DNA from 2 places in the Streptomyces nitrosporeus genome. Region 1 is predicted to be linked to the other one. Evidence: riboswitches for the same ligand, from Rfam matches in the RefSeq annotation. Region 1 holds a riboswitch; the other holds the start of a gene.
The links. A riboswitch is a leader RNA that binds a small molecule or an ion and turns the genes downstream of it on or off. The one in region 1 is predicted to bind cobalamin.

Region 1 (3,885 bases):
CACGTACAGGCGGTTGAGGCCGCGGGGCCCCTCCTCGACGACGGCCGCGGGGTGCCGCCAGGGCGCCGGTGGCCGGCGCCCTGGCGGGCGCCTTCGGGCGCTGTCCCACCAGGTGGCGGGGGGCTTGTCCGAAGCGTCCGGAGCCAGTGGGATGGAGCTATGGAGAAAGCGCTTTCACCCTCGGCCGCCGATCCCGTGGCCCCCTTCGACCACCTCGATCACCGCTACCGCGGCGAGAACCCCGTCCGCACCCTCGGCCTCCTCTTCCGCCCCGATCGCGGCCGCCTCGCCCTGGCCGCACTCATCTTCGTGGTGAAGCACAGCCCGATCTGGCTGCTGCCGTTGATCACCGCCACCGTTCTCGACGTGGTCGTGGAGCACGGCCCGGAGTCGGGGATCTGGAAGTCGACGGGCGTCCTGCTGTTCATCCTCGTCATCAACTACCCGCTCCACCAGTGGTACGTGCGGCTGCTCGGCGGCAGTATCCGCCGTATGGGCACGAGTCTGCGTTCCGCGCTCTGCCGCCGGATGCAGCAGTTGTCCATCGGGTACCACTCCCGGGTCAGTTCGAGCGTGCTCCAGGCGAAGGTGGTCCGGGACGTCGAGGCCGTGGAGCAGATGGTGCAGCAGAGCTCCGACATGGGTCTCGGCGCCGTCGTCACCCTGGTCGGGGGGCTCGTCGTCATCGGGGTGCGGGTGCCCGAGTTCCTGCCCGTGTTCCTCGTCGTGGTCCCGGCGGCGGGCTTCCTCGTGATGAAGCTCCGCGCGCGGCTGCGCAGCCACAACGAGTCCTTCCGCCGCGAGGTGGAACAACTGTCCTCGCGGGTCGGGGAGATGACCGCGCTGATGCCCATCACCCGCGCCCACGGTCTGGAGCGGACCGCCCTCGGCCGGGTCGACGGTTCCCTGCGCCAGGTGTTCGCGGCCGGTCTGCGCCTGGACATGATCAACGGCCGCTTCGGTTCGCTGTCCTGGGTGATCCTCAACACGCTCGGCGTGCTGTGCCTTTCCGGTTCCGCCCTGGTGGCCTACCACGGCTGGATGGCCCTCACCCCGGGGGACGTGGTGATGCTGAGCGCCTTCTTCACCGTACTGACGGGGTCGGTCACCACGCTGCTCGGCCTGGCTCCGGTCCTCACCAAGGGCCTGGAGTCGGTGCGTTCGGCGGGAGAGGTGCTGCAGGCGCCCGACCTGGAGAACAACGCCGGCAAGGCGCGGGTGGAGAGCGTGACCGGCCGTATCGACTTCGAGGACGCCGGCTTCGCGTACGACGACGGGGAGCAGGCGGTCGACGGCTTCACCCTGTCCGCACGGCCGGGTGAGACCATCGCGCTGGTCGGTGCGTCGGGTGCGGGGAAGTCGACGGTGCTCAACCTGCTGATCGGTTTCATCCGGCCCACCTCGGGCCGGATCCTGCTGGACGGCACCGACATGGCCGGGCTGGACCTGCGGACCTACCGGCGCTTCCTCTCGGTGGTGCCGCAGGAGTCGATCCTCTTCGAGGGCAGCATCCGCGACAACGTCGCGTACGGCATGGGGGACACGGACGAGGAGACGCTGACGCGTGCCCTGCGCGACGCCAACGCGCTGGATTTCGTGTCGGATCTGCCGCACGGTCTCGACACGGTCGTCGGGGAGCGGGGCGCGCGGTTGTCGGGCGGGCAGAAGCAGCGGCTGGCCATCGCCCGCGCGCTGATCCGCGATCCCCGCGTCCTGGTGCTCGACGAGGCGACGTCCGCGCTGGACAACCGTTCCGAGGCCCTGGTGCAGGAGGCCCTCTCCCGGCTGGTGCACGGCCGCACGGTGTTCGTCGTCGCCCACCGGCTCTCCACCGTCCAGGGCGCCGACCGCATCGTGGCGATGGAGAACGGCCGGATCGTCGAGGTGGGTACGCACGAGGAACTGCTGACCACGGGAGGCGTGTACGCCGGGCTGCAACCCGCGCAGCCGAGGTGACGGCAGGCGGGGGCCGGGCCCGGGACGGCGACCGGCGGGGGGAGCGGCAGGGGACCGGACCGGGCCGGGATGACAGCCGGGCCCGGGGCGACGGCCGGGCAGGCCGGACCGGCCACCGGAACGCGCTTGTCACCACGCGGGCGCGGGCACTAGGGTCGCCACGCCTTGGTGAACGGGAAATCCGGTGTGATGCCGGTGCGGCCCTCGCCACTGTGATCGGGAAGTCCTGCTCCAGCCCTCACGGGCAGCCACTGGGTCCTTCGACCCGGGAAGGCGGAGCACGGGCGGTGGTACCCGCGAGCCAGGAGACCGGCCAAGGCGCTTCAACCATCCACGAGGTGCTGGAGAGGGTCTGCCGAGTCATGCACATAGCCGAGGGTTTTCTTCCTCCGGAGCACGCGATCGCCTGGGGTGTCGCGTCCGCGCCGTTCGTCGTCCACGGGGTGAGATCGCTCACCCGTGAGGTCAAAGAGCATCCGGAGAGCACCCTGCTCCTGGGTGCGTCGGGTGCCTTCACCTTCGTCCTGTCGGCCCTGAAACTCCCTTCCGTCACCGGGAGTTGTTCCCATCCCACCGGGACGGGGCTCGGGGCGATCCTGTTCCGGCCGCCCGTCATGGCGGTGCTGGGCACCATCACCCTGCTGTTCCAGGCGCTGCTGCTGGCGCACGGTGGTCTGACCACGCTGGGCGCCAACGTCTTCTCCATGGCGGTCGTGGGGCCCTGGGCCGGGTACGCCGTGTTCCGGCTGCTGCGGCGCTGCGGTGCCGCCCTGATGGCGGCGGTGTTCTCCGCGGCGTTCGTCGCGGACCTGTCGACGTACTGCGTCACCAGTGTGCAGCTGGCGCTCGCCTTCCCCGATCCGGGAAGCGGGTTCCTGGGGGCGCTGGGTACGTTCGGTTCCGTCTTCGCCCTCACCCAGATCCCGCTCGCGGTCAGCGAGGGGCTGCTGACGGTGCTGGTGATGCGTCTGCTGGTGCGGTCCAGCAAGGGCGAACTGACCCGGCTGGGCGTGTTCCTGACGCGCCGGGCGAACGGCGCGGGTACGGCCGCCGGGGCGGTGGCCCGATGACGAAGCACACGAAGGTCAACGCGCTGCTCCTGCTGGCGGTCGCCGCGCTGGCGGTGCTGCCCCTGGTCCTCGGGCTCGGCGACCACAAGGAGGAGCCGTTCGCCGGCGCCGACGCGGAGGCGGAGACCGCGATCACCGAGATCGACCCGGACTACGAGCCCTGGTTCTCCCCGCTGTACGAGCCGCCGTCCGGCGAGATCGAGTCGGCGCTCTTCGCCCTCCAGGCGGCTCTCGGCGCGGGGGTCCTCGGCTACTACTTCGGGGTGCACCGGGGCCGGCGCCAGGGTGCCGGGCCGGCGGGTCGGCAGAACGGCGCCGGCGGCTCCCGCCCCGGCGAGTTCTGATCCGGCCGTGCTGCCGATCGACGAGGCGGCGCACAGCAGTCGCTGGCGCCGCCGCCATCCCGTGGACAAGGCGGTCCTGGGCCTCGGTCTGACCGTGCTGGCCATCTCGCTGCCGGCCTGGCCGGGGGCGGCCCTGGTGCTGGTCACGGCGCTGGTGGTGCTGCTCGGCCCGGCGGGCGTGCCGGCCCGCCGGCTGTGGCGGGCCTACCGGGTCCCGCTGGGCTTCTGTGTGACCGGGGCGCTCCCTCTGCTGGTGCGGGTCGGCGGGCCCGAAGGGTTCGTCGGCCTGGCCGGCGGCGGGCCCCTGCGGGCCGGGGAGCTGCTGCTGCGGACCTCGGCCGCGTCCCTGGGCGTGCTGCTGTTCGCCTTCACCACCCCGGTGTCGGACCTGCTGCCCCGGCTGGTGCGGGCCGGGGTGCCCGCACCGGTCGTGGACGTCGCTCTGGTGACGTACCGGATGAGCTTTCTGCTGCTGGAGTCGGTACGCCGTGTCCGGCAGGCGCAGGCCGCGCGGC
Region 2 (3,885 bases), 7.3 Mb from region 1:
GTGCGGCGTCCAGCCTCCGCTTCTACGCCTTCTGAGACGTTCCGAAATCGCCGACCGGATCGGTGAGGACAGCATCATCCCCGCTACGGAGGAACTCTTCGGCGCGCTCGACAGGGCACTCGCCGAAGCCCGGAGGAGAACCGGCGCCGTCCAGGACGGACCACCGCCCGGATGATCCCTCGTCCTTCAGCCGCCCCCGGCCTGCCAGGGAACGAGGACGAGCCCACGCGGCCGGCGGCCGGGCGGGAGGTCCGTCCCGGGGCCCTGCGGAGTGGACAGGCGCCCGGCCCGCCCGGTGCCGGCGGTCAGTCCGTCTCCTGGGCGTGCGGCGCCGTCGCCGGCTGGTGGGCCGGACGGTCCCGCCCGCCGTCGCGGTCCGACACCACCACGGCGATCAGCCCGACGACGACGGCCGCGGCGACGGCCCGTCCGGCCGCACGCGCCCACCAGGCCGGACGGGCCGTGCCCCCGCCGGGGGGACCCAGCTTTTCGGCCCGCCGGGCCGGCTTCAGCAGCCGCAGCAACAGCAGTACCGCGACCGGCAGTTGCAGCAGCCACAGAGCAGTGCGCGGCCACTCCCCGTACCAGACGTTGGTTCCGTACAGCAGTGTGTGCCACACGCTCAGCACGTACACGACGATCACGAAACGGTGCAGCCGTCGCCAGGTGTTCGCTCCGATGCGGTGCCGGACGTAGAACAGCAGCCCCAGCGGAATCGCCAGGTACAGGGCGCCCTGGCCGAGCGGGATGGCGATCCTCCCGGTCCCGGAGTCGTACCAGCCCGGCACGAAGCTGTCCGCGAAGGCCACCCACAGCCGTTCCGCCCACGCCACCTTCGTCTCGTACCGCACGAGTTCCGCCGCGAACATCAGCGCGTGGGCGGACATCAGCGCCATCGTCGTCAGGCTCGTGGTGCGGTGCCAGCGCTCCAGCACCTGCCGGGAGACCGGCAACCGGGCGGGGCGCGGCCCCGACAGCAGCAGGCCGAGCATGACCGTGCCCCACGCCCACAGCAGCCCCGACCAGCCGAACGCCTGGCTGAGCAGGTACATCCAGTACGTGCCGGGATCGTCCATGAACGGCATGACCGCGACCGTGTCCGAAGCACCCGAGCCCATGCGCGCGTACAGGAACGCGAACACGAGCGCCGTGACCACCACCGCCGCGGTGGCGTCGGGCAGGGCGGCCCGCAGGTCACCGCGCAGCGCGACGCGGCCGCCGGGAGCCCGCCGCTGCGCGGCCGGGGTCACCGCCCCGTCCTCGTCGGGCCTCGTGTCTGACGTCATCAGGGGCCTCCCCGGGCACGGGCCACCGCAACAGCGGTACGCGTGTGGCGTGAGGCAACAAGTCTGGCCCAGGTGAGAGCGATTCTTGAGGCGGTATCCGGCCAGAGCCGCCACAGGAACCGCACAGGACACCCCTGTTTTCTGCCGCGCCCTCACATTCAGGACAACCGCCGGAGCCCCCCTGTCACAGGGACGGGGGCGCCTCTACGCTGATGCACGCAGTCGGTTCGCGCCGCCCGTCCGCCCGGACGCCCGGTGGCGCGACGCAAGAGGGAACCCGGTGCGAATCCGGGACTGTCCCGCAGCGGTGAGTGGGAACGAAAGCCGTCGATGTCACTGGGCCCGCGTCAGGGCCGGGGAAGAGACGGCCGGTAGGTGTCCGCCTTTCGGCGGGCGTGCCCGCGAGTCCGAAGACCTGCCACTGCGCCCGCGCGTCGCGCGGGCTGTGTACGTGACCTCGTGGACTGGGTCGGCGGTATGGGCGGTCGTACATCGTGTACGGCCGTGCCTCCTTCCCTGTCGGTGTCCAAGGACCGGGACGGAGGAGGAATGCGCGCGTCATCCAGCCTGCCCTCTTCGGGTACGCCGCCCCGGGCCGGGGTGTCCGCCGGCCGGCCGGGGCCGACGGCGCCGAGGCCCGGCATACGCGCCCGCCAGGGCCGCCCTCCGTCGGGCCGCACCGTGTCGGGTGTCTGCCACGGCACGCTGGGCGAGCTGTACCAGGGCCCTCTGCGGCCGGACGCCGAGCCCGAGATCGCGGTGGTGTCCTTCCCCGTGGACCGCCACTCCTGGGTGTACTTCACCCCGAGGGCGGCGGCCGGACCTCCGCCGCATGCTCCGCCGCTCGGGGAGAAGTCCGCGGCGGCGGCCCGGCTCTTCCTGGACCGCTACGGCCTCGCCCTGCCGCCGGGAGACTGGCACGCCCACTCCGAACTGCCGGTGGGTGTGGGGATGGCCAGTTCCACGGCGGACATCGTGGCGACGCTGCGCTGCCTGTTCCGGGTCTTCTCCCTGCCGTACGACGCGGACGTGGTCGTCGGCATCCTGGCGGACATCGAGCGCGCCGACAGTGTCTTCCTCGACGAGTTCGCCCTGTATCTCAGCGGCCGGCACCGGGTGGTGCGGCGACTGGGCCCGGGCCTCGGCTTCCACACCGTCTACGTCACCGAACCCGGCACGGTGGACACCGCCGCCGTCACTCCCCTGCTGCTGGACCACTACCGGCGCCGCGGCGAGGAGTACCGGCGGTGCCTGACCGATCTGGTGAAGGGCTTCGGCTCGGGGGACCCGGCCGCCGTCGCCCGTGCCGCGACGGTCAGCGCCGCGTTGTCCCAGGAGGTGCTGCCCAAGGCGACCTTCGGCAGCCTGCAGGCCCATCGTGAACGGTTCGGCGCCGACGGCGTCTTCGTCGCCCACACCGGCTGCCTGGCCGGCTATCTCTTCGCCTCGCGCCCACGCGCCGGGGTCAAGTCCGAACTCTCCGCGTTCTTCCGCTCGCTCGGCCACCAGTGCACCTTCGCCCGAGGAGGCTACGGGTGATCCACCCCCACATCACCGACGCCCTGAAAGTACCGGACCTCGTCCGGCTCACCGACGGCCTGGTCCTGCTCCGGTTCGAGTCGATGAAGATCTATTCGGCCCTGGCCGCCGTCCGCCACCTGCTGGAACGGGGTACGGTCCGTCCCGGCCAGACCCTGGTCGACAGCTCCAGCGGCATCTACGCCCACGCCATCGCGCTGGCCTGCCACCGGTACGGCATGCGGTGCCACATCGTCGCGTCCACCACCGTCGACTCCACCACCCTCACCCAGCTGGAGATCCTCGGTGCCACGGTGGAGCGGGTCGAGCCGTCGCGGAACCTCGCACTCGACCAGGAGCTCCGGGTACGGCGGGTGCGCGAGATCCTCGCCGAGCGCCCCGGCCACCACTGGATGCGCCAGTACCACGACGGCATCCACTACCTCGGCTACCACGAGGTCGCCGACCGGATCGCGGCGGAGTTCCCCGCCACACCGCTGACCGTCGTCGGCGGAGTGGGCTCCGGAGCCTCGACCGGCGGCATCGTGGAACGCCTGCGCACCAGGGACCCTTCCGTGCGCCTGGCCGGCGTCCAGCCCTTCGGCAGCGTCACCTTCGGCAGCCAGGACCACCACGATCCCGAAGCGATCATCGCCGGCATCGGCTCGTCGATCGTCTTCGACAACGTCCGCCACCACCTCTACGACACCGTCCACTGGCTGGACTTCACTCACGCCATGTCCGGCGCCGTCGCCCTGCTGCGCGAGCACGCGGTGTTCGCCGGACTGTCCACCGGTGCCGGCTACCTGGCGGCGGCGTACGAGGCCCGCCGCCACCCCGACCGGCTGCACCTGGTGATAGGGGCCGACACCGGACACCGTTACACAGAACGCGTGTTCGCTCGGCATGCCGAGGCCCTGGAACCGGCCGCGCTGAAGCCCGTCGAGGTCCGCAGCCCGCAGGAGATGGCCATGCCCTGGTCGAGGATGACGTGGCAGCGCGCTCCCTGGCCGGCGGACCGGAAGGAACGAGCGACATGACCGTGGCCTGCCTGGAATCACTGACCTTCGGTCTCGGCCGC

Region 2: linked by a shared signal. The riboswitch ahead of CP967_RS00280 (GHMP family kinase ATP-binding protein) and the one ahead of CP967_RS32940 (energy-coupling factor ABC transporter permease) in region 1 are both predicted to bind cobalamin.

The regions. Positions count from the first base shown of each region.
Region 1 is NZ_CP023702.1:7,397,088-7,400,972, reverse strand. It holds gene CP967_RS32945 (ABC transporter ATP-binding protein) at 160-1,956, shown strand; cobalamin riboswitch at 2,106-2,288, shown strand; gene CP967_RS32940 (energy-coupling factor ABC transporter permease) at 2,319-3,026, shown strand; gene CP967_RS32935 (energy-coupling factor ABC transporter substrate-binding protein) at 3,023-3,370, shown strand; gene cbiQ (cobalt ECF transporter T component CbiQ) at 3,378-3,885, shown strand, end outside.
Region 2 is NZ_CP023702.1:65,096-68,980, forward strand. It holds gene CP967_RS00270 (hypothetical protein) at 1-175, shown strand, start outside; gene CP967_RS00275 (ferric reductase-like transmembrane domain-containing protein) at 306-1,286, opposite strand; cobalamin riboswitch at 1,557-1,703, shown strand; gene CP967_RS00280 (GHMP family kinase ATP-binding protein) at 1,836-2,825, shown strand; gene CP967_RS00285 (cysteine synthase family protein) at 2,822-3,844, shown strand; gene CP967_RS00290 (ATP-grasp domain-containing protein) at 3,841-3,885, shown strand, end outside.